One region of the Planococcus sp. TJ-301 genome, then DNA from elsewhere that is predicted to be linked to it. Evidence: riboswitches for the same ligand, from Rfam matches in the RefSeq annotation. Region 1 holds a riboswitch; the other holds the start of a gene.
The links. Region 1 has a riboswitch for S-adenosylmethionine ahead of mtnK (S-methyl-5-thioribose kinase). Riboswitches for the same ligand answer to the same signal wherever they lie in the genome.
Positions count from the first base shown of each region.

Region 2: it holds a riboswitch for S-adenosylmethionine, as region 1 does, so the genes downstream of both, AC4EHJ_RS11135 (bifunctional homocysteine S-methyltransferase/methylenetetrahydrofolate reductase) here and mtnK (S-methyl-5-thioribose kinase) in region 1, are expected to answer to the same signal.

Region 1 covers NZ_JBZDOH010000001.1:2,123,603-2,133,762, forward strand. Annotated here, with positions in the region: gene AC4EHJ_RS10375 (sugar ABC transporter ATP-binding protein) at 1-367, opposite strand, end outside; gene AC4EHJ_RS10380 (sugar ABC transporter substrate-binding protein) at 430-1,512, opposite strand; gene mtnA (S-methyl-5-thioribose-1-phosphate isomerase) at 1,509-2,570, opposite strand; gene mtnK (S-methyl-5-thioribose kinase) at 2,570-3,754, opposite strand; SAM riboswitch class I at 3,832-3,986, opposite strand; SAM riboswitch class I at 4,388-4,497, shown strand; gene AC4EHJ_RS10395 (2,3-diketo-5-methylthiopentyl-1-phosphate enolase) at 4,577-5,791, shown strand; gene AC4EHJ_RS10400 (2-hydroxy-3-keto-5-methylthiopentenyl-1-phosphate phosphatase) at 5,797-6,462, shown strand; gene AC4EHJ_RS10405 (methylthioribulose 1-phosphate dehydratase) at 6,459-7,076, shown strand; gene AC4EHJ_RS10410 (1,2-dihydroxy-3-keto-5-methylthiopentene dioxygenase) at 7,092-7,625, shown strand; gene AC4EHJ_RS10415 (DUF4395 domain-containing protein) at 8,032-8,445, shown strand; gene AC4EHJ_RS10420 (glutamate-5-semialdehyde dehydrogenase) at 8,478-9,746, opposite strand; gene proB (glutamate 5-kinase) at 9,750-10,160, opposite strand, start outside.
Region 2 covers NZ_JBZDOH010000002.1:32,537-42,696, forward strand. Annotated here, with positions in the region: gene AC4EHJ_RS11125 (aldo/keto reductase) at 1-880, shown strand, start outside; gene AC4EHJ_RS11130 (acyltransferase family protein) at 1,150-3,138, shown strand; SAM riboswitch class I at 3,322-3,428, shown strand; gene AC4EHJ_RS11135 (bifunctional homocysteine S-methyltransferase/methylenetetrahydrofolate reductase) at 3,502-5,361, shown strand; gene metH (methionine synthase) at 5,342-8,782, shown strand; gene AC4EHJ_RS11145 (LLM class flavin-dependent oxidoreductase) at 9,073-10,080, shown strand; gene AC4EHJ_RS11150 (NADP-dependent oxidoreductase) at 10,148-10,160, opposite strand, start outside.

The DNA of each region.
Region 1 (10,160 bases):
CGTAGAGTTTCTTTTGGGAGATAAAAAAAGAGCTCCCTCCAGCAAACGTATCGAGGAGGATATTTTCTGCCACAGACAATTCAGCGACGATGGCCGTGTCTACTTCCTGATAGACCGTATAAATCCCTTGCTCTTTTGCCTCTTTCGGCGAACGCAGCCGCAGCGGCGAGCCGTTCAACGTTATTTCCCCTTCGTCCTGGCTGTAGACGCCTGATAAAATCTTCATCAATGTGCTTTTCCCGGCTCCATTAACCCCGAGCAAGGCGTGGACTTCGCCCCTTTGAAGGCTGAACTGTGCTTGCTCCAAAGCCGTGACATTGCCGAATGATTTGCGGATAGCCTTCATTTCCAGCAGCGGATGCTCCATCTGCCCGCCTCCTTTCTTAGAAAAGAGCTGCCCCGCCATGCAGGACAGCTCCGTTGCGTTTTTTAATTGCCTTCAAGTTCCTTCAAATCATCTGTATAGCCTTGGTCGCTCGCGCCCCATCCTTCAATATACTCGCTCAATTCATTCGTTGTAATCGCTTCTGTTGGAAGTTTTTCAGCATCCACGAATACCGGATCCAGCACCACTTTTTCTTCCGGTGTTTCGCCATTGATCAATTGGTATGCGTAGCGGACCTGGATGCGCCCGATGTCCATCGGATCAACTGCAGCTGAAGCCACCCAAGGGCTGTTTTCTTTTTGGATCATCTGCAAATCTTCATCGCTCATGTCGATGCCGTACACTTTAATGTCTGTGCGCCCCGCCTGTTCAATCGCGCGCACTGCACCTTTCGCAAATTCGTCCCAAGCTGCCCAAACAGCTGTTATGTCGCCTTCGTTCGGGTATTGTTTCAAAATCGCTTCCATCTGTGCCTGTGTATCAAGAGCGGTGTTTTTCGTCGCTCCGCCAAATGCCGTAATTTCTTTGATGCCCGGGTTATCCGTTAAAAATTTTTCATAAGCGACTTGGCGGCGTTCCATCGGTGCAAAGCCAGCTACCCAGATTTTTACGATGTTCGCTTCGCCGCCGCTGTCTTCAGCTAAACGCTCCAATGTCATTTCAGCCATTTTCTGGTCGCCTTGCTCAAGAGAAACAACGCCTTCTACATCTACGCCTGCATCAAATGCCACAACCGGAATGCCTTGTTCCACTGCTTTTTCAACGCCTTGGTTCAATGCTTCTTTCGTGCCGTGATCGATCAATATGGCATCAAAGCCTTGGTTGATCGCCGCATCCAGGTTCGATGCCATTTTCGCCAAATCGCCTTCAGAAGTGAAGACTGTCACGCTGCCGCCGAATTTTCCGGCCTGCTCTTTTACCCCTTCAATATATTGGGCAGAAAACGTCCCGAGGTTGATTTGCATGATCAATGCTACTTTTTTGCCGGATAACGGGTGGTCCGATGCTTCCGCTTTTGTTGCGTCTGACGTGCCTTCTTCGCTGACTTCCCCTTTTGGCTGGCAAGCTGCTAAAAAGGCACTGAGGATCAATAATAAGGCGATGAATAAAAGCGATTGTTTTTTCATGAATTTGCTCCTTTTCCTGTGTAAGCGCCGAGAACGGCAGGTATATTTTTTTTGTAATCCGGGGTGATGGCCCCTTGTTCGGTGATGATGGCTTTGATGAGGCGTGCCGGTGTGACATCGAAAGCGGGATTGAATACTTTCGTGCCTTCCGGCGCTATTTGTATGCCGGCAATATGCGTGATTTCTTCCGCTTTGCGTTCCTCGATCGGAATTTCTCGGCCGGAAGAAATGGATAAGTCGAATGTCGATGCCGGTGCCGCTACATAAAACGGAATGCCGTACGCATCAGCGAGCAGCGCTAAATTCAAGGTGCCGATTTTGTTCGCGGTGTCGCCGTTCGCAGCAATGCGGTCGGCTCCGACAATGATCGCTTCAATATCTTTTGCACCAATCGTGTGGGCGGCCATGCTATCGGTGATTAGCGTGACATCAACGTCTGATTGCTGCAGCTCCCACACCGTGAGCCGGGACCCTTGAAAAACCGGGCGCGTTTCACAAGCATACACTTCGAATTGCCGTCCTAGTTCGCTGCCCAGATGGAACGGCGCCAAAGCTGTGCCGTATTTTGCAGTAGCGATTGACCCGGCGTTGCAAATCGTCATGACGCGCGTTTTGCCTTCCAATAAAGACAGGCCGTATTCGCCGATTTTCCGGCCTGCCGCTTCGTCTTCTTCATGGATGCGCACCGCTTCTTCAAGCAACAGCACTTTCCCATCCTCGACTGTTGCAGCACCCTTCACTTTTGCCGTCAGCCGCTTCAGCGCCCATACCAGATTGACCGCTGTCGGGCGCGAGCTGCCCAAATGCGCCGCGTCTTTTTCAACCAAATGGAAAAAAGTTTGGAGTTCATCCGTGTCGTGGCGGACTGCAGCTAGCGCCAATCCATACGCAGCCGCTATACCGATTGCCGGCGCGCCGCGTACTTTCAGCGTCAAAATCGCTTCATAGACGTCTTCCAAGGTTTCCAGCGCCACGTACTCGATCACATGAGGCAGTTTCTGCTGGTCCAAAATCGTCAGCTTGCCGTCTTTCCAGGAAATTGATAACGGGATTGCCATTATTTCGCCTCCCCGATTAACGCTGTCACTTCGTAGATGCTTTTCACTTCAGCACGCTGCAAAATCAGCTTTTCGCCAAACTGCAATGCCCTTTTTTTCAATTCAATACGGCGGCCAGCGTCCTCGATGCCGTCGAGGTCTTTAACATGCGCCAGGCCGATTGTCCGGCGGATCAGTTCACAACCCGCAAAGCCCAGTGCATCCCGGAAAATCTTCTCGATGATGAATTCGAGATAGCCTTCCGTTCCTTGGTAAGCTTCAATGCCTTTGTTTTCCCAAAGGGCCGTGAATCTTGCTTCAAACGTTTCCCACGTGCGTTCAATATGCGAATGGATCACTGTGCGCTGGTCTCCGCTGCGCGTCAGCGATTGGAAAATCAAATTTGCGAGAAACAAGCCGACATCAAAGCCGATCGGCCCGTAATAAGCGAATTCCGGATCGATGACCTTCGTTTCGCTGTCGCTGGCGAAGATACTGCCGGTATGGAGATCGCCGTGCAGCAGCGCTTCCGCTTCAGTCAAAAAACTAAACTTCAATTTCGCCGCTTCCAACTGAAGCGCTTTGTTAGCCCATAGCGCTTCCACAGCCTCTTTCAGCTCCGGCTCGAAATCATTGGTTTCATTATCAAAAAACGGGTCTGTAAAAATCAGGTCTTCGGTAATCTTGCACAGCTCCGGATTCGAGAAAGCCGCAGCGAGCTTTTTCTTTTCAAATGGGTGAAGCGCAAAATCCGATGTCTGGAACAAGGTGCGCGCCAAGTATTCGCCGATATCCGTCGAAAGCTGCGGATACGCCTTTCCGGCAATCAAGCCTTCGCGGGCAATCGTCAAATGCGACAAATCTTCCATGACCGTCAAAGCCAATACCGCATCCGTGGCATAAACAGCCGGCACCAGATTCGGCACGAATTCACCGTGTTTCCGAAGGGCATCTGCCTCGATCTGTGCGCGCTGCAACGTCAGAGGCCAGCTTTCGCCTACGACTTTCGCATATGGCAACGCCTGTTTCAAAATAACGCTCTTGCCGCTTTCCGGATCCGCCACGCGGAACACGTAATTCAAGTTGCCATCGCCGATTTCGTCGCATTGCAATGCTGCCCCAGCCGGGAATGGATAATGCGTTCTCGCAAGCTCAATGGCGGACTCTACTGTCAATTCTTCGTATTGTTTAGCTGCTGTTGCCATATGTCATCTACCTTTCGAATGCAAAATAAAAAGCCTCTTTCCCAAAAGAAAGAGGCTCAGAAATATAGATTCCATGCCTCTTATCTTTCAGAAATGTACATTTCTGATGGAATTAGCACCGTGCCTTGCGGGATTTTCATCCCGGCGCTGAAGCGCCCCTTCTCACGAAGGTATTACGGTCGGTTGCTGGGCGTCATAGGGCCAATTTCCCTCTGCCTGCTCTTGATAAGAGTTTTTGATGCGTATGTGTATGCTGTTTGAAAAGAATCCTATCATGGTTCAGAATTGAGTGTCAATAACTTTTTTCAATATTCCTTTTCATTTCCCTTTATTAAATTTAAAATCATTTCTTTATACTGTAAAACCAGAAGCGAAGTTTGCAGTCGTTTCAGAGAAATGATTTTTCGTTAACCAGCACTAAATCGGCTTTAACATAACGATAAAATTAGTTAACATGACTTGCATGAAAATTAACATGCACTGGCGAAGCGTTAACATGAACTATTTGAAATTTAACTGGCACTAGCCGAATCCAGCACTCTTCAACCGCAATTTACAGATAATTATTGACAGAAAGTTTTAATCGTGGAATAATCAGAATTACTTTGTATATCGAAACCAATTGAATACGCATTCTTATTCAGAGCAGGTGGAGGGACAAGCCCTATGACACCCGGCAACCGGTCCAGCAATGGACACGGTGCTAATTCTTGCAGCCCGTTTGACAGGCTGAGAAATAAGAAGTTGTTAAGCCCATTAACCTCTTCTTGTTTGAAGAGGTTTTTTTATGTTTTCAATCAATGTAAACGGAGTGTGGATAATTTGAGCAGATTGACAGCTACTTACCAGCTTTACGGAAAACCCGGCTCTTTCGAGAAAAAGGCGGAAGGCATCGCGCTTGGCTTGACGATCGGCTCGTGGACCGATTTGCCGTTGCTTGAGCAGGAGCAATTAAAACAGCATAAAGGCGAGGTGGTCTCGGTCACCGAGTTTGAAGATGCACCGCATCCCTTGAACCCTGGACTGATTCGTGCGGAAGCAAAAATCTCTTATCCGAGTGCGAATTTCTCGCCGGATTTGCCTGCCATCTTGACGACGGTGTTTGGAAAGCTGTCGCTCGACGGCGAAGTGAAGCTGCTCGATTTGGAGTTTGACGATGAACTGCTTGGGCATTTCCCCGGGCCGCAGTTCGGCATCGAAGGCGTCCGCGGTTTGATCGGCGTCCAAGACCGCCCGCTTGTGATGAGTATTTTCAAAGGCGTGATCGGCCGGGACTTGGAGTTTTTGAAAGCCCAGCTCCGGCAACAGGCACTTGGCGGCGTCGATCTTGTAAAAGACGATGAAATTCTTTTTGACAATCCGTTAACGCCATTTGAGCATCGCATTACAGCCGGTAAAGAAGTGCTGCAGAGCGTATTCGAAGAAACCGGCCACCGCACTTTGTATGCCGTAAACCTTTCGGGGCGCACATCCACTCTTAGAGACAAGGCGAAAAAAGCGGTGGAACTTGGAGCTGACGCGTTGCTGTTCAATGTCCATGCCTATGGGCTCGACGTTCTGCAGGAATTGGCGGAAGACACTGACATCCGGCTTCCGCTGATGGCTCATCCGGCATTCAGCGGCGCGTTCACTTCTTCTCCGACTTATGGGTTGTCGACAGCGCTGGCACTCGGCAAATTGACGCGCATCGCCGGAGCGGATTTCTCGTTATTCCCCTCCCCTTACGGAAGTGTTGCACTTGAAAAGAGCCAAGCCTTGGCGCTTGGCGAAGAGCTGGTGAAAGCAAGCGCGTTGAAACGCTCTTTCCCGGTGCCTTCAGCTGGCATTCATCCCGGCCTTGTGCCGCAGCTGTTCGAAGATTTCGGCACTGACAGCATCATTAACGCAGGCGGCGGCGTCCACGGCCATCCGGACGGCGCGGCAGGCGGCGGCAAAGCATTCCGCCAGGCAATTGACGCCGTACTTACTGGACAATCGCTTGCCGAAGCCTCAAAACAACATCATGAATTAAAAACAGCTTTGGATATATGGGGGTAACAACCATGAATAAAACGGTCATCTTCTGTGATTTTGACGGCACCATCACCAATTCAGACAACATCATCGCCATCCTCCAGCATTTTGAGCCGCCGGGATGGAATCCGATAAAAGACCAAATCCTGTCTCAGGAAATATCCATCCGCGACGGCGTTGCGCAAATGTTCTCGCTGCTGCCTGCAGCAAAAAAAGATGAAGTTATCAAGTTTGTCTTGGAACAGGCGCAAATCCGTGAAGGTTTCGCCGATTTCGTCGCTTATACGCGCGAACGCGAGATTCCTCTTTATGTTGTCAGCGGCGGCATTGACTTTTTTGTCCATCCGCTCATTAAACCGTTTGGCCCTTTTGCCGGCGTTTATTGCAACGAAGCGGATTTCTCGGGCGAGTCGATCCGCCTTGAATTTCCGCATGGCTGCGACGAACAATGCCCGAGCCAAGGCTGCGGCTGCTGCAAGCCCTCGATCATTCGCCAATTGCTCGAGGACGGCGCACAAAGCATCGTCATCGGCGATTCCATCAGTGATTTAGAAGCCGCGAAGCAAGCGGATTTCGTCATCGCGCGCGACTATCTTATTGGGAAATGCGAAGAGATTGGCTTGCCGTACAAGCCATTTGAAAACTTCTATGACGTCATGTCGATCATCGATGAAAAACTGGGGGTGAAGTCATGACCGCATTCCAAGAAAGATGGCAGGAACTCGCAGACATCAAAGACGAATTGGCATTGCGCGATTGGTTCATGGGAACGAGCGGAAACCTGGCAATTAAAGTTCAGGACGCGCCGCTGGAATTTCTCGTCACCGCGAGCGGCAAAGACAAACGCAAACGCACATCGGAGGATTTTTTACTGGTGGATGCGGAAGGCAAAGCAGTGGAAGAAACGCCGCTGAAGCCTTCAGCTGAAACGTTGCTGCATTGCGCAGTCTATGCCAAAACCAGTGCGGGCTGCAGCCTTCACATCCATACGGTTGCCAATAACGTTATTTCTGAAATCTACGGCGACCGGGGCAAAATCGACTTTCAAGGTCTGGAGCTCATCAAAGCATTCGGGCTATGGGAAGAAGACGCCGTACTGACGATTCCCATCATTCCAAACCATGCCCACATCCCCGACCTAACGGAAGAGTTTGAAAAACACCTTTCTGCTGACAGCGGTGCAGTGTTGATCCGCAACCACGGCATCACGGTGTGGGGCAAAAATCCATTTGAAGCTAAGAAACTATTGGAAGCAAGCGAGTTCTTGTTTCAATACCAGCTCGCTTTATATCAAATACAATCCCATTAAGAGAGGAAGATTAACATGGCAATCATCAAAATCCAAGGCACAAACGAAACAATCGAAGCGCAGAATGAAGTAGCAGCATTTCTAGAGCAGCAGGAAGTCGTCTACGAACATTGGGACATTGAAAAATTGCCGGAGCATTTGCGTGAGAAGTTCGACCTCAGCGACGCTGAAAAAGAAGAAATCTTAACGGCATTCAAAACCGAAATCGATGACATCTCCGAGCGCCGCGGCTACCAGGCATCGGACATCATCTCTCTTTCCGATTCCAATCCGAAGCTGGACGAGCTATTGAAAAACTTCCAGCGCAAGCACATCCACACAGACGATGAAGTCCGCTATATCGTCAGCGGCCACGGCGTCTTTATCATCCAAGGCAAAGATGAGCGCTTTTTTGAAGTCCATTTGACGCCTGGCGACTTAATCTCTGTCCCTGAAAACATCACGCATTACTTCACATTGGCCGACGACCGCAAAGTTGTCGCAGTACGCATCTTCGTCACTACTGAAGGCTGGGTTCCTGTTTACCAAGAAGAAGGCGTACAATCTTAATAAAAAAGAACCGGCAATTGCGCCGGTTCTTTTTTATTGTGCTTCTTTCCTTAACTTATTCCGTCCTATCCATAACCCATAAAAGTTGAACAAGAGAATATTTATAATCGATATTCCGCAAAACAGCTACGCTTGTCGCGGGCGTCTCCGTGTTTTGCTCCATATCAAGAGATATCTTAGCGGAGGCGCGTCAAGGGGCTAGGCGAAGCTAGGAGACGAGTGTTCTTCTCGTCTCCTAGCGAGAGCCATGCCCAAAGCGACCGGAGCGATTTTTAATATGATACTTCTTTAATTCAACTTATATAATTTGATTTTAATAATCAAAAAAGTTTCGAAACTGAGGCATTACTCTTTAAACCTACTAAACAACTTGGTATAATAATCAATAATCAAAGGAGGCTTCTGTATGTCTATTCCAAAACCGCTTGTGCAATCCAACCAAGCATTTATCGTCCTCACTGTCATCCTTGCCCTTATTTTCCATAAAGCGATTTTATTGCTGCCATTCTTAGTCGGCGTTTATACATTAATCACCAAGAAGAATCCTGTCATCCAGTTCAATAAACGATTTCTGAAAAAACCTGCGAACCAGTATGTCCAGGAAGATCGCGACCAGCAGATTTTCAATCAATGGATTGCCACAATCTGTCTCGGGTTGTCCCTGCTCTTGTTTGCGCTCGGTGCAACAACGGCTGGCTACGTGTTCAGCATCATGGTGCTGATCGCTTCAGGAGTGGCGCTGATGGGCTATTGCATCGGCTGCACTATCCGCTACCGCTATATGATGTGGAAGCACAATAAAACAAAAATCCAGTATTAAACCGAAAGCGGATGCTTTCGGTTTTTTTTGTTTTATTTAATTTGGCCGTTGCCGCGGATCAGGTATTTTGTCGAAGTCAACGCCGGCAAGCCCATTGGGCCGCGTGCATGCAGTTTTTGCGTGCTGATGCCTATTTCTGCTCCGAATCCGAATTCAAAGCCGTCCGTAAAACGGGTCGACGCATTGTGGTAGACAGCAGCCGCGTCCACTCGATTGAAGAATTCCAAAATGCTTTCATTTGTCTCCGAGATAATGGCCTCTGAATGCTTGGTGCCATAAGTGTTGATGTGGTCGATTGCCTGCCCGGTTGTGTCGACAACTTTCAGTGCTACTTCGAGCCCCAGGTATTCCGTCGCCCAATCACTTTCGGTCGCAGCGCATACACCGTCCCATTGCCGGGCCGCTTCGTCTCCGTGGATTTCCACGCCTTGCTGCTGGAACGCTTCTATCAGTTGCCCAAGATGCTTATCTGCCCAGGCTTGGTGGACCAGAACCGTTTCGCAGGAATTGCACACGGACGGGCGCTGGACTTTCGCATTGAGCGCAATCCCAAGCGCCATGTCGACATTCGCCGTCTCATCAATATAGACGTGGCAATTGCCTGCGCCCGTTTCAAGCACCGGCACGGTGGCGTTCGCGACGACGGTCTGGATCAGCTTGGCTCCGCCTCTCGGAATCAGCACGTCCAAATAATCGTTTAGCTTGAACATCTGCGCCGCCGTCTCTCTGCTGGTGTCTTCGATCAATTGAACGGCATCGACTGGCAGCGGGCTTTTTTGGAGCGCATGGTGGATTACTTTGACAAGCGCTTTATTGGAATGGATGGCTGTCGAACTGCCGCGCAGCACGACCGCGTTGCCTGTTTTCAAGCACAAGCTGGAAGCATCGACCGTGACGTTCGGGCGCGCTTCGTAAATCATGCCGACAACGCCGAGCGGCACACGGATTTTTTCCATCTGCAGGCCATTCGGGCGCTCCCATTGCTCGAGCACTTCGCCGACCGGATCCTCAAGCTCTGCTACTTGGACCAGTGCCGAAGCAATTTCCGCCAGTCTGCCTTCATCCAGCTTCAAACGGTCGATGAGCGATTCGCTCATTCCCGCTTTCCGCCCCGCTTCTACGTCCTTTTCGTTCTCCTCTAAGATGAATTTCTGTTCTTCCAGCAATTGCGCCGAAATCCGCTCCAACGCTTCATTTTTTTGCGCCGTTGTCATTTGCGCCATAATCGCTGCCGCAGCTTTCGCTTTTCGGCCTTTTTCAATCAGGCTATCCTTTTGAACCGTTTCAAAAACTCCACTCATCTATCAGATCCCCTTTCCTGCGTGGCTGAACCACTGGCTTCGGTGGATGACCACCTGCCGTTTTCCGGTCTTTGTAATGACCCGGGCCGCTTTGCTGCACAGCCCTTTGATTTCCTGCAATTCCTCAGAAGAAAAGTTCACTTGCCCTCGGCCGATGACTTCCCCCGCAGGATCGACGACTTCCACGACCTCTTCAGCTGTAAAGCGTCCGAAGATTTCCGTAATGCCCACTGGCAATAAACTCCTGCCTTGCTGCGAGATTGCCAGTGCCGCGCCGTGATCCACTTCGATCTTGCCATGCGCTACCGAATGCAGCGCCAGCCATTGTTTTGAATTTTTCACTGTTGCCTGCGGCTCATCGCCTATATACGTCCCATCGCCAGTGCCGTCAACAATGTCGAGCAGCTTGTCCGG
Region 2 (10,160 bases), on a different contig from region 1:
GCTGCGCGCCCTCGATTATGCCATGGATGAAGGGGTGAACTTTTTCGATACCGCAGACGTTTATGGCGGGGGCCACAGTGAAGAGCTATTGGCAAAAGCCACCAAAGGCAAAGAATCGGACATCATGATCGCGACGAAATTCTGCCGCGCAGGTGATGTCCATGATCCCGCGACGTATTCGGAAGAAAGTGTCACGGCATATTGCGAAGCCAGCTTGCAGCGATTGGGGCGCGAAGCGATCGATTTGTATCAAATCCATTGCCCGCCGATTGAGATTTTGCGGGATGGCCGGGTCTTCGAAAGGCTGGATAAACTGAAGGCACAAGGAAAAATCCGCCATTACGGCGTCAGCGTTGAAACGGTTGAAGAAGGCTTGCTTTGTCTTGAAAACCCCAATGTCAGCAGCCTGCAAGTCATTTTTAATCTGTTCCGCCAAAAACCGCTCGAGGAATTATTCCCGAAAGCGTTGGAGCAGGGCGTCGGCATTCTGGCACGTGTGCCATTGGCAAGCGGCTTGTTAACCGGAAAATTCACCAAAGACGCCGAGTTCGAAGCGGCGGACCACCGCAATTTCAACCGCGACGGCCAGGCATTCAACGTCGGTGAAACATTTGCCGGCCTGGAGTTCAACAAAGGCGTCGACCTGAGCAATGAATTGAAATGGATTGCGGAAGGGCGCGGCAGTATGGCGCAAGCTTCGCTAAAGTGGATTTTGGAACACGATGCGATTTCATCAGTCATTCCGGGTTTCAAAAATGTGCGCCAAGTAAAAGACAATCTGCAGACGTTGGATGCCGAAGGGTATTCAGCCGAAGAGCTGGAGCGTCTGTCGCAATTCTATAGAGAAGAAGTAGCCGGGGCAATTAGAGGCCCTTATTAAGGGTGAAATTTCTGGAGAGCCTTATCTCGAAGAAATTCCCTTCATTTGAATCAGAAAAAGCTTTGCCGTCTATCGGTGAAGCTTTTTTTTTGCAGCAAATGGTTCAAATGTAGGATAAGCTGTTGTAACTTTTGTATGGGCGCGTTAAACTTAAATGGGAATTAGTGGTTTATTTATTAAAAATATAACAACTTAAAACTATTTGTAAAAATTATTGAAATATTACGCTATTAGTTTTTTGAACTAGCAAAGAATAGGGAGGTAAAAAAATGGCAGATTTACGAGTGCCCGAAAAGCGCTTTCGGCCAGAATTGGAAGGAATACGCGCGGTGGCAGCTCTTTTGGTGGCCATCTATCACATTTGGATCGGGTCGGTGTCCGGTGGGGTCGATGTCTTTTTTATCGTCTCAGGGTATTTGATCACAACATCTCTTTTGTCGCGGATGGTGCGGGAGGGCCGTATCAATTACGCGGAAAACTTGCTCGGGCTGGCAAAGCGGTTGTTTCCGCTGGCGTTTACAGTAATAGCAGTGAGCGCAGCGGCGTCAATTTTTCTCTTGCCGATGAGCACGTGGAAGCAGACAATCGCGGAATTGTTTGCCTCAATTTTTTATTTCCAGAATTGGCAGCTCGCGAATAGCGCGGTTGATTATTTGGGGCAGAACAACCAAGCGAGCCCGTACCAGCATTTCTGGGCGTTGTCGATTCAAGGCCAGTTTTACGTGACGTGGCCAATCGTCATCACGCTCGTGTACCTTCTCGCGACGAAAATTTTGAAGACACCGGTGCGCAAAACGTTGCTTGGGGTGCTGGCGGCTATTTTCTTCGCTTCGCTCAGCTACTCGGTTTACATCACCGCTGTCAATCAGCCGTGGGCGTATTTCGATACATTTGCACGCGCCTGGGAATTCAGCCTCGGCGGGATGCTTGCGCTGCTGCTGCCGTATTTGAAGTTTCCGGATCGTGCGCACCTCATCATGGGATGGTTGGGCCTTGCGATTATCGCGTTTACGGGGATGCTGCTTCCGGTGTCGACTGTGTTCCCGGGCTTTGCAGCGCTGCTGCCGACAGGTGGGGTGATCTTGGTCATCATAGCGAGTGAAAACGGCAATCTCTTCGGTGTGCAGAAATTGCTCGGTTCGAAGCCGTTTCAATACTTCGGCAGCATTTCCTACGGCTTTTACCTCTGGCATTGGCCATTGCTTGTTTTCTATTATGCCTTTTTCAACACCGAGACGGTTTCGCTGTTTGGCGGGCTCAGCATTTTGGCAGTGACGTTCGTGCTGTCGATCGTTACGATTTGGCTCGTCGAAGCACCTGTGCGGCAGATGCCGGTCAAGCAATCGAAAAAACGTTTGACGAAAGTACTCGTCACACTGATGATGCCGGCCATTCTGGTTGGCGTGTCGTGGAGCGTCTTTGTCCAGGCAAGCAGCAGCGTCGCCGTTCCTGTCGTAACCGAAGACAATCCAGGCGCCCGTGCTGTTTCGGAAAACATCCAGCCGGCGATTGAAGCCGAGCTCAAGCCGGATTTTCTGACTGCGAAAGAAGTGCTGCCGGCCTTTTATAATGACCAGGACTGTACTTCCTCCGGCAGCAAGAACGCTAAATTGAAGGAATGCTCGTACGGTGTGACGGAAAATCCGGAGCATGTGCTTGCATTGGTCGGCGGTTCACATTCAGGGCACTGGTTCCCGGCGCTTGAAGAAATCGCGGAAGAACTGAATATGCGTATCGATGTCTACAACAAGGATGCATGCCGCTTCACGAACGGCGATTTCGATGGGTTATTAACGGAAGCATGCATGACATGGAATGATCAACTCCATCAGCGGCTCATGGAAGATCCGCCTGATTTGATTTTCACAACGGCGAACGTAAGTTCCAAAGCAACCGTGCCGCAGGTTTATATCGACAAATGGAAGCAATTTGAAGGTGTAACTGATATTTTTGCGGTGCGCGACAATCCACGGATGAAAGTCGACCCGACGCTTTGCCTTGATGCCTCGACTGTAGAAGACTGCTCCGTGCCGCGCAGCGAAGCGCTGGCCGCTGTAGCACCGTGGGAAAACACGGAAGGCATTCCGGGCAACGTGACATTTGTGGACATGTCGGAATATTTCTGTATTGATGATCTGTGTTCGCCGGTAGTTGGCAACGTGCTCGTCTACCGAGATAAGCATCATTTGACGACACTCTACTCCAAAACTATGGGTCCGGCACTAAAAGAGCATCTTGAGCCGGTGCTCAAGAAGTAACTGAAACGATAAACGCACCGCCAGCAAGCTAATTGCCGGCGGTGCGTTTTTTATTCTTCCATTTGTGTGGAGGGTCCTTGTTTAACGCTAATAAACAGAAAGTTCTCTGTTTTTAGACGAATTTTCTTGACCAGCGTCCCGTATGCAGGTAAGATTTTAAGAATACAAAAACTGCATAGTGAATTCTTATCGAGAGAAGTTGAGGGACTGGCCCTGTGACGCTTCAGCAACCAGCCATTCGTGGTCAGGTGCTAAATCCAGCAGGCATGCAATGGCCTGGGAGATGAAAAGGAACGAGTTTAACGACCGTAAAGCCTTCTTTTTCATGGAGGGCTTTTTTCTATATACAGGAGGGTGAGCGGCATGAAGTTATTGGATGCATTGAAAACGCGCGTGTTGACAGGGGACGGTGCGATGGGGACGCTGCTGTATTCTTATGGCATCGAGTATTGCAACGAGGAGCTGAACCTGCAGCGGCCGGAAATCGTCAGCAAGATCCACCAGGATTACATCAAAGCGGGAGCCGATATCATCCAGACAAATACGTACGGTGCGAATGCCCATAAGCTCGCGCGCTACGGCCTTGAAGAGCAAGTGAAAGACATCAACCTCGCTGCGATCGATATTGCGAAGCGCGCCGCGTCGCCTGGCGGACAATACGTCTTCGGTACAATCGGCGGCATTCGAGGCATGCGGAAAAGTGATGCCACGATGCAGGAAATCATTGCGATGGTCGACCAGCAGGCGCAGCATTTATTGTCAGGCGATCCGGACGGCTTGCTGCTCGAGACGTATTACGATTTTGAAGAGCTTGCTGCGACGGTCACGCATTTGAAAAAGATGACGGATACCCCGCTGATTGCGCAAGTGTCGATGCACGAGCCGGGCATCCTGCAAAACGGCATGTCGCTGAACGAAGCACTGCACCAGCTTGAAGCGCTCGGAGCGGAAATCGTCGGCGTCAATTGCCGCCTCGGCCCGCACCATACGATCCAAGCATTCGAAGAAGTGTCGCTGCCGGCAAAAGCCTTCCTGTCGGCCTATCCGAACGCCAGCTTGCTCGACGTGGAAGACGGCCGCATTGTCTATGAATCGGAAGCCGATTATTTTGGCCGGGCTGCATTGTTGTTGAGAGAAGAAGGGGTGCGCCTCATCGGAGGCTGTTGCGGCACGACGCCGAAGCATATCGAAGAAGTGAAAAAGCGAATGCGCAATTTAGTGCCGGTGACAGAAAAGCAAGTGGTGGCGAGAAAGCCGATCGTCATTCGTGAAGCGGAAGCGCTCGACGTCAAGCCGCTGCACGAAAAAGCGAAGACGGAGCGCACGATCATTGTCGAACTCGACACGCCGCGCCATTTGGACATCACGAAATTCATCGAAGGTTCGAAAGCGTTGAATGCGGCGGGAGTCGATGCGGTTACGATGGCCGATAATTCACTCGCTTCGCCGCGTATTTCCAATATGGCGATGGGCTCGATTTTGAAGCAGCAGGAAAACATCCGGCCGCTTGCGCACATCACGTGCCGCGACCGCAATTTGATCGGCCTGCAATCGCATTTGATGGGGCTTGACGCACTTGGCATGCATGATATCCTGGCAGTCACGGGAGATCCGACGAAAGTCGGTGATTTCCCGGGAGCGACAAGTGTTTATGACGTTTCCAGCCTGGAATTGATTCAGCTGATCAAAAAGCTCAACGAAGGCATTTCATTTTCCGGCAAGCCGCTGCGCAAAAAAGCGAACTTCTCAGTGGCGGCGGCATTCAATCCCAATGTCCGCGTCGTCAGCCGGGCGGTCAAGCGGCTGGAACAGAAAATCGACAGCGGCGCAGATTATTTCATTTCCCAACCGGTGTTCACAAAAGAGAAAATCATTGAAATATACGAAGAAACAAAGCATTTGAGCACGCCGATTTTCCTTGGCATCATGCCGCTGACAAGCATCCGCAGTTCGGAATTCCTGCACAACGAAGTGCCAGGCATCAAGTTATCGGAAAATGCGCTTGAGCGGATGCGCGCATGCGGCGACGACAAGGAACGGGCGACGGCTGAAGGCATTGCGATAGCGAAGGAATTGATCGATACTGCGGCTGGCCTATTCAATGGCATTTACTTGATCACGCCATTTTTCCGCTACGAAATGTCCGTGGAATTGATCAATTACATCAGGCAACTAGATTTGAAGAAAGAAGGCGAAAGCAGCCATGTCCAAAACACTTATTGAACAGCAGCTTGAAAAACGGATCTTGATCATCGATGGCGCCATGGGAACGATGATCCAGAACGCCGATTTATCAGCGGAAGATTTCGGCGGCGAGGAATTTGACGGCTGCAACGAATACTTGAACATCGTGCGGCCGGACGTCATCGAAAGCGTCCATAAAGCCTATCTGGAAGCGGGAGCGGACATTCTTTGTACGAACACGTTCGGCGGTACGCCAGTGGTCTTAGACGAGTATGGACTTGGAGACCAAGCAACCGACATCAACCGCCGTGCTGTAGAGATTGCCAAGAAAGCGGCTGCTGACTATTCCACCCCTGAATGGCCTCGCTTTGTCGCAGGTGCTATCGGGCCGACGACGAAAACTTTGTCGGTGACAGGCGGCATCACGTTCGATGCCTTGCGCGAGGATTTTTATGTACAGGCGAAAGCGCTGGTTGAAGGCGGCGCGGACTTGATCTTGCTTGAAACGAGCCAAGACATGCTGAATGTCAAAGCGGCGACGATCGGTATCAAAAGGGCTTTTGAAGAGCTGGGCAAAGAATTGCCGATCATGATTTCAGGCACCATCGAGCCGATGGGCACAACGCTTGCCGGGCAAAGCATTGAAGCGTTCTATATTTCCATTGAACACGTCAAGCCGCTGTCGGTCGGTTTGAATTGCGCAACGGGCCCGGAATTCATGACGGACCATTTGCGCTCTTTGTCTGAGCTGTCCGACGGCTTTGTCAGCTGTTACCCGAACGCAGGGCTGCCGGACGAAGAAGGGCATTACCACGAAACCCCGGAATCACTGTCGAAAAAGCTGCGGGGCTTTGCCGAAAAAGGCTGGCTCAACGTCGTCGGCGGCTGTTGCGGCACGACGCCTGCGCACATCAAAGCCGTGCGTGAAGCGGTGGCCGATTTGCCGCCGAGAAAGCCGGCCCAAACCGGACATGGACATGTTTTGTCCGGAATCGAACCGCTGCAATACGACGATTCGATGCGCCCGCTGTTTATTGGGGAACGCACGAACGTTATCGGTTCGCGAAAATTCAAACGGCTGATCGTTGAAGGGAAATTTGAGGAAGCTTCAGAAATCGCGCGCGCTCAGGTGAAGAACGGGGCCCACGTCGTTGACATCTGCCTCGCCAATCCGGACCGCGATGAACTCGAGGACATGGCGAACTTCATGCACGAAGTGGTAAAGAAGGTCAAAGTGCCACTTGTCATCGATTCAACGGACGAAGAAGTCATCGAAGCGGCGCTGAAGTTTTCGCAAGGCAAAGCGATTATCAACTCGATCAATCTCGAAGACGGCGAAGAGCGCTTTGATGCGGTCATGCCGCTTGTGAAGAAATACGGTGCGGCGGTTGTTGTCGGAACGATTGATGAACCGGGTATGGCAGTGACGCGTGAACGCAAACTTGAAATTGCCGAACGCTCGTATGATTTATTGGTCAACAAATGGGGGCTCGCGCCGGAAGACATCATTTTTGATCCGCTCGTGTTTCCGGTCGGCACCGGCGATCAGCAATACATCGGCTCCGCGGTTGAAACGATCGAAAGCATCCGACTGATCAAGGAAAAACTACCGCGCACATTGACGATTCTCGGCATCAGCAACGTGTCGTTCGGCTTGCCGCCAGTCGGCCGCGAAGTGCTGAATGCAGTTTACCTTTACCATTGCACGCAGGCAGGGCTCGATTACGCCATCGTCAATACAGAGAAATTGGAGCGCTACGCATCGATTCCGGAAGCGGAGATCAAGATGGCCGATGAATTGCTGTTCACGACGACAGACAAGACATTGGCGGATTTCACCGATTTCTACCGCGATAAGAAAAAAGAGCGGAGCGAAGACGACATTCCGAAGACGGTTCCAGACCGCCTCGCCTATTATATTCTGGAAGGCACGAAAGAAGGGCTTATTCCGGATTTAGAGAAAGCGCTCGACATGTACGACACACCGCTCGATGTCATCAACGGGCCGCTGATGGCAGGCATGGCGGAAGTGGGACGTTTGTTCAACGACAACCAGTTGATTGTCGCCGAAGTGTTGCAAAGCGCAGGCGTCATGAAGGCTGCGGTGTCGTACCTTGAAGGCTTTATGGAGAAAAAAGCTGCGGACGATACAGGCAAAGGGAAAGTGGTGCTTGCCACGGTCAAAGGCGACGTGCACGACATCGGTAAAAACCTGGTCGATATCATCCTTAGCAATAACGGCTTTAAAGTGATCGACATCGGCATCAAAGTGACGCCGGCGACACTGATTGAAGTCATCAAAAAAGAAAATCCGGACATCATTGGGCTGTCAGGCTTGCTGGTGAAATCCGCCAAGCAGATGGTGCTGACCGCGCAGGACTTCAAGGAAGCGGGCATCGATGCACCGATTCTGGTCGGCGGTGCCGCCTTGTCGAGGCGCTTCACGGAAACGAAAATCGCTGCTGAATACGACGGCCCGGTCATTTACGCGAAAGACGCCATGCAAGGATTGGACTTGGCCAATCGCCTGCAGAGCGGAGCAGGAAAAGCCGTGTTGCTGGAAGAATTGGGTGCGCAGCAAGAGAAGCGCCAGGCATCCGAAGCGGCGAAAGCCGCCAAGCCAGCTGTTGCGGTAGCGGAAAAACCGGTGAAGACTGTGCGCGAAGATGTGCCGGTCTTCAACCCGAATGACCTGCGCCGCCGTGTCTTGAAAGAGTATTCGGTTGCGCATTTGTATCCATACGTCAATATGCGCACACTGATCGGCCATCATCTCGGATTGCGTGGCTATAGCGATAAAATGCTGGTGCAAGGCGATCCGCGCGCGGTTCAGCTCCACGAATTGGCAACGGAGTTTCTTGGCTCTGGCATTTTGAAACCGTCCGGCGTTTATCAGTTTTTCCCGGCACAAAGCGACGGCGACGATGTCGTCATCTACGATCCGGCAGACGCCAAGACGGAAATTGAGCGCTTTACATTCCCGCGCCAAACCGCCGAGCCGTTCTTGTGTCTGGCCGATTACTTGAAATCCGTCGACAGCGGAGAAATGGATTATGTCGCGTTCATGCAAGTGACAGCGGGGCACGGCGTCCGCGACGAAGCGGCGCGCTTGAAAGAAGCCGGCAAGTTCCTGGAAAGCCACGCACTGCAGGCGACGGCGCTTGAACTCGCGGAAGGCTTTGCTGAGCGCATCCATCAGGAAATCCGCGACCAATGGGGCTTCCCGGATGCCACCGATTTCTCGATGCGCGACCGTTTTGCGGCGAAATACCAAGGACAGCGTTTTTCATTCGGCTACCCGGCATGTCCGAATCTGGAGGACCAGGCAAAATTGTTTGGCCTGATCAAACCGGAAGACATCGGCGTCCATCTGACAGAAGAATTCATGATGGACCCGGAAGCGTCCGTTTCGGCGATCGTCTTCGCCCATCCGGATGCACGGTATTTTAACGTGGAATAAAGGAGGAGAGGGAGTGCGGACAGTATTCCCTGGATTTCGGACAGTATTTGGACCAGTACGGACAGTATTTGCCGCCGTGCGGACAGTATTTTCAATATAGAAGGCAATCTAGCCAAAAAAGAGCCGCTCACTGATTGGGAGCGGTTCTTTTTGTGTGTTTATTCGTCCATTTGAAATAAATCCATTTGTATAAAGAACAATCGGCTCACTTTTTCCCGCGAAGCTGGCGTTGGACTGTATATACGATTATGTTAAACTAATCGCATTAGGAAATGTCAGGAGTGGGAATTGTGTTTGCACTGAATATACTCGACTACTCGCCGATCGACGAGGGAGCGGCTGCGCGCGATGCGTTGCTGCAGACAATTGAACTTGCAAAGCTCGCGGACCGGCTTGGCTACCGGCGCTTTTGGGTGGCAGAGCATCACAAGGTGCTGTCGGTCGCGGGCAGTTCGCCGGAAATGCTGATGATGCAATTGGCTGCTTCGACAGAGCGGATCCGCATCGGTTCGGGCGGCGTCATGCTGCCGCATTACAGTTCCTATAAAGTGGCTGAGAATTTCCGTATGCTCGAAGCGCTGCATCCGGACCGCATCGATCTCGGCATAGGACGTTCGCGCAGCTATAAAGACGTCAATCAGGCACTCAATGAAAGCAAAGGCATCAAAGTGTCATATGAACAGCAAATTCAGGATCTGCAGAAATACTTCACCGATGATACGGAAAGAACGCACCGATTCCGCCAGCTCGTAGCGACACCGATTACCGAAACAGCGCCTGAAATGTGGCTGCTTGGCACCGGACACGGCAGTGCCGCCATTGCGGCAAAGAACGGCCTCGCTTACGCGTTCGCCCATTTTGCACGTCCAGCTGCTGATGGCGCGGAAGCCGTTGCCGCATACCGGGAAAAGTTCCGGCCATCGGATTTGTTGGCGGAACCGCAAGTCGCCATCGCTGTTTTCGCTGTCGTCGCTGATACAGCGGAAGAAGCCGAGAGGCTGGCAAAAGCGCTCGATTTGTGGCTGCTGTTTGTCGAATCCGAGACGCCGCCTCCGTATTATCCATCCATCGACACCGCTGAAAGCCGCGGCTTTAGCCGAGGGGAACGCGAAAAAGTGGCGAAAAACAGAGAACGCATGATTATCGGTGATGTCGATACAGTGAAGGCAGAAATCGTCCGGCTCACGGAATTATACGGTGCCGATGAAGTCACTGTCATCCCGAATGTATCAGGCGCTGCCAACCGCATGAAGATGCTGAGTTTACTCGCGGAGGCATTTTCTTTATCATCAAATTGAAAAAGCGTTCAAAGCGGAAAATCGCTTTGAACGCTTTTTTGTTTTTGAGTAATAAAATGTGCCGTTATTAAAGTTTCGCG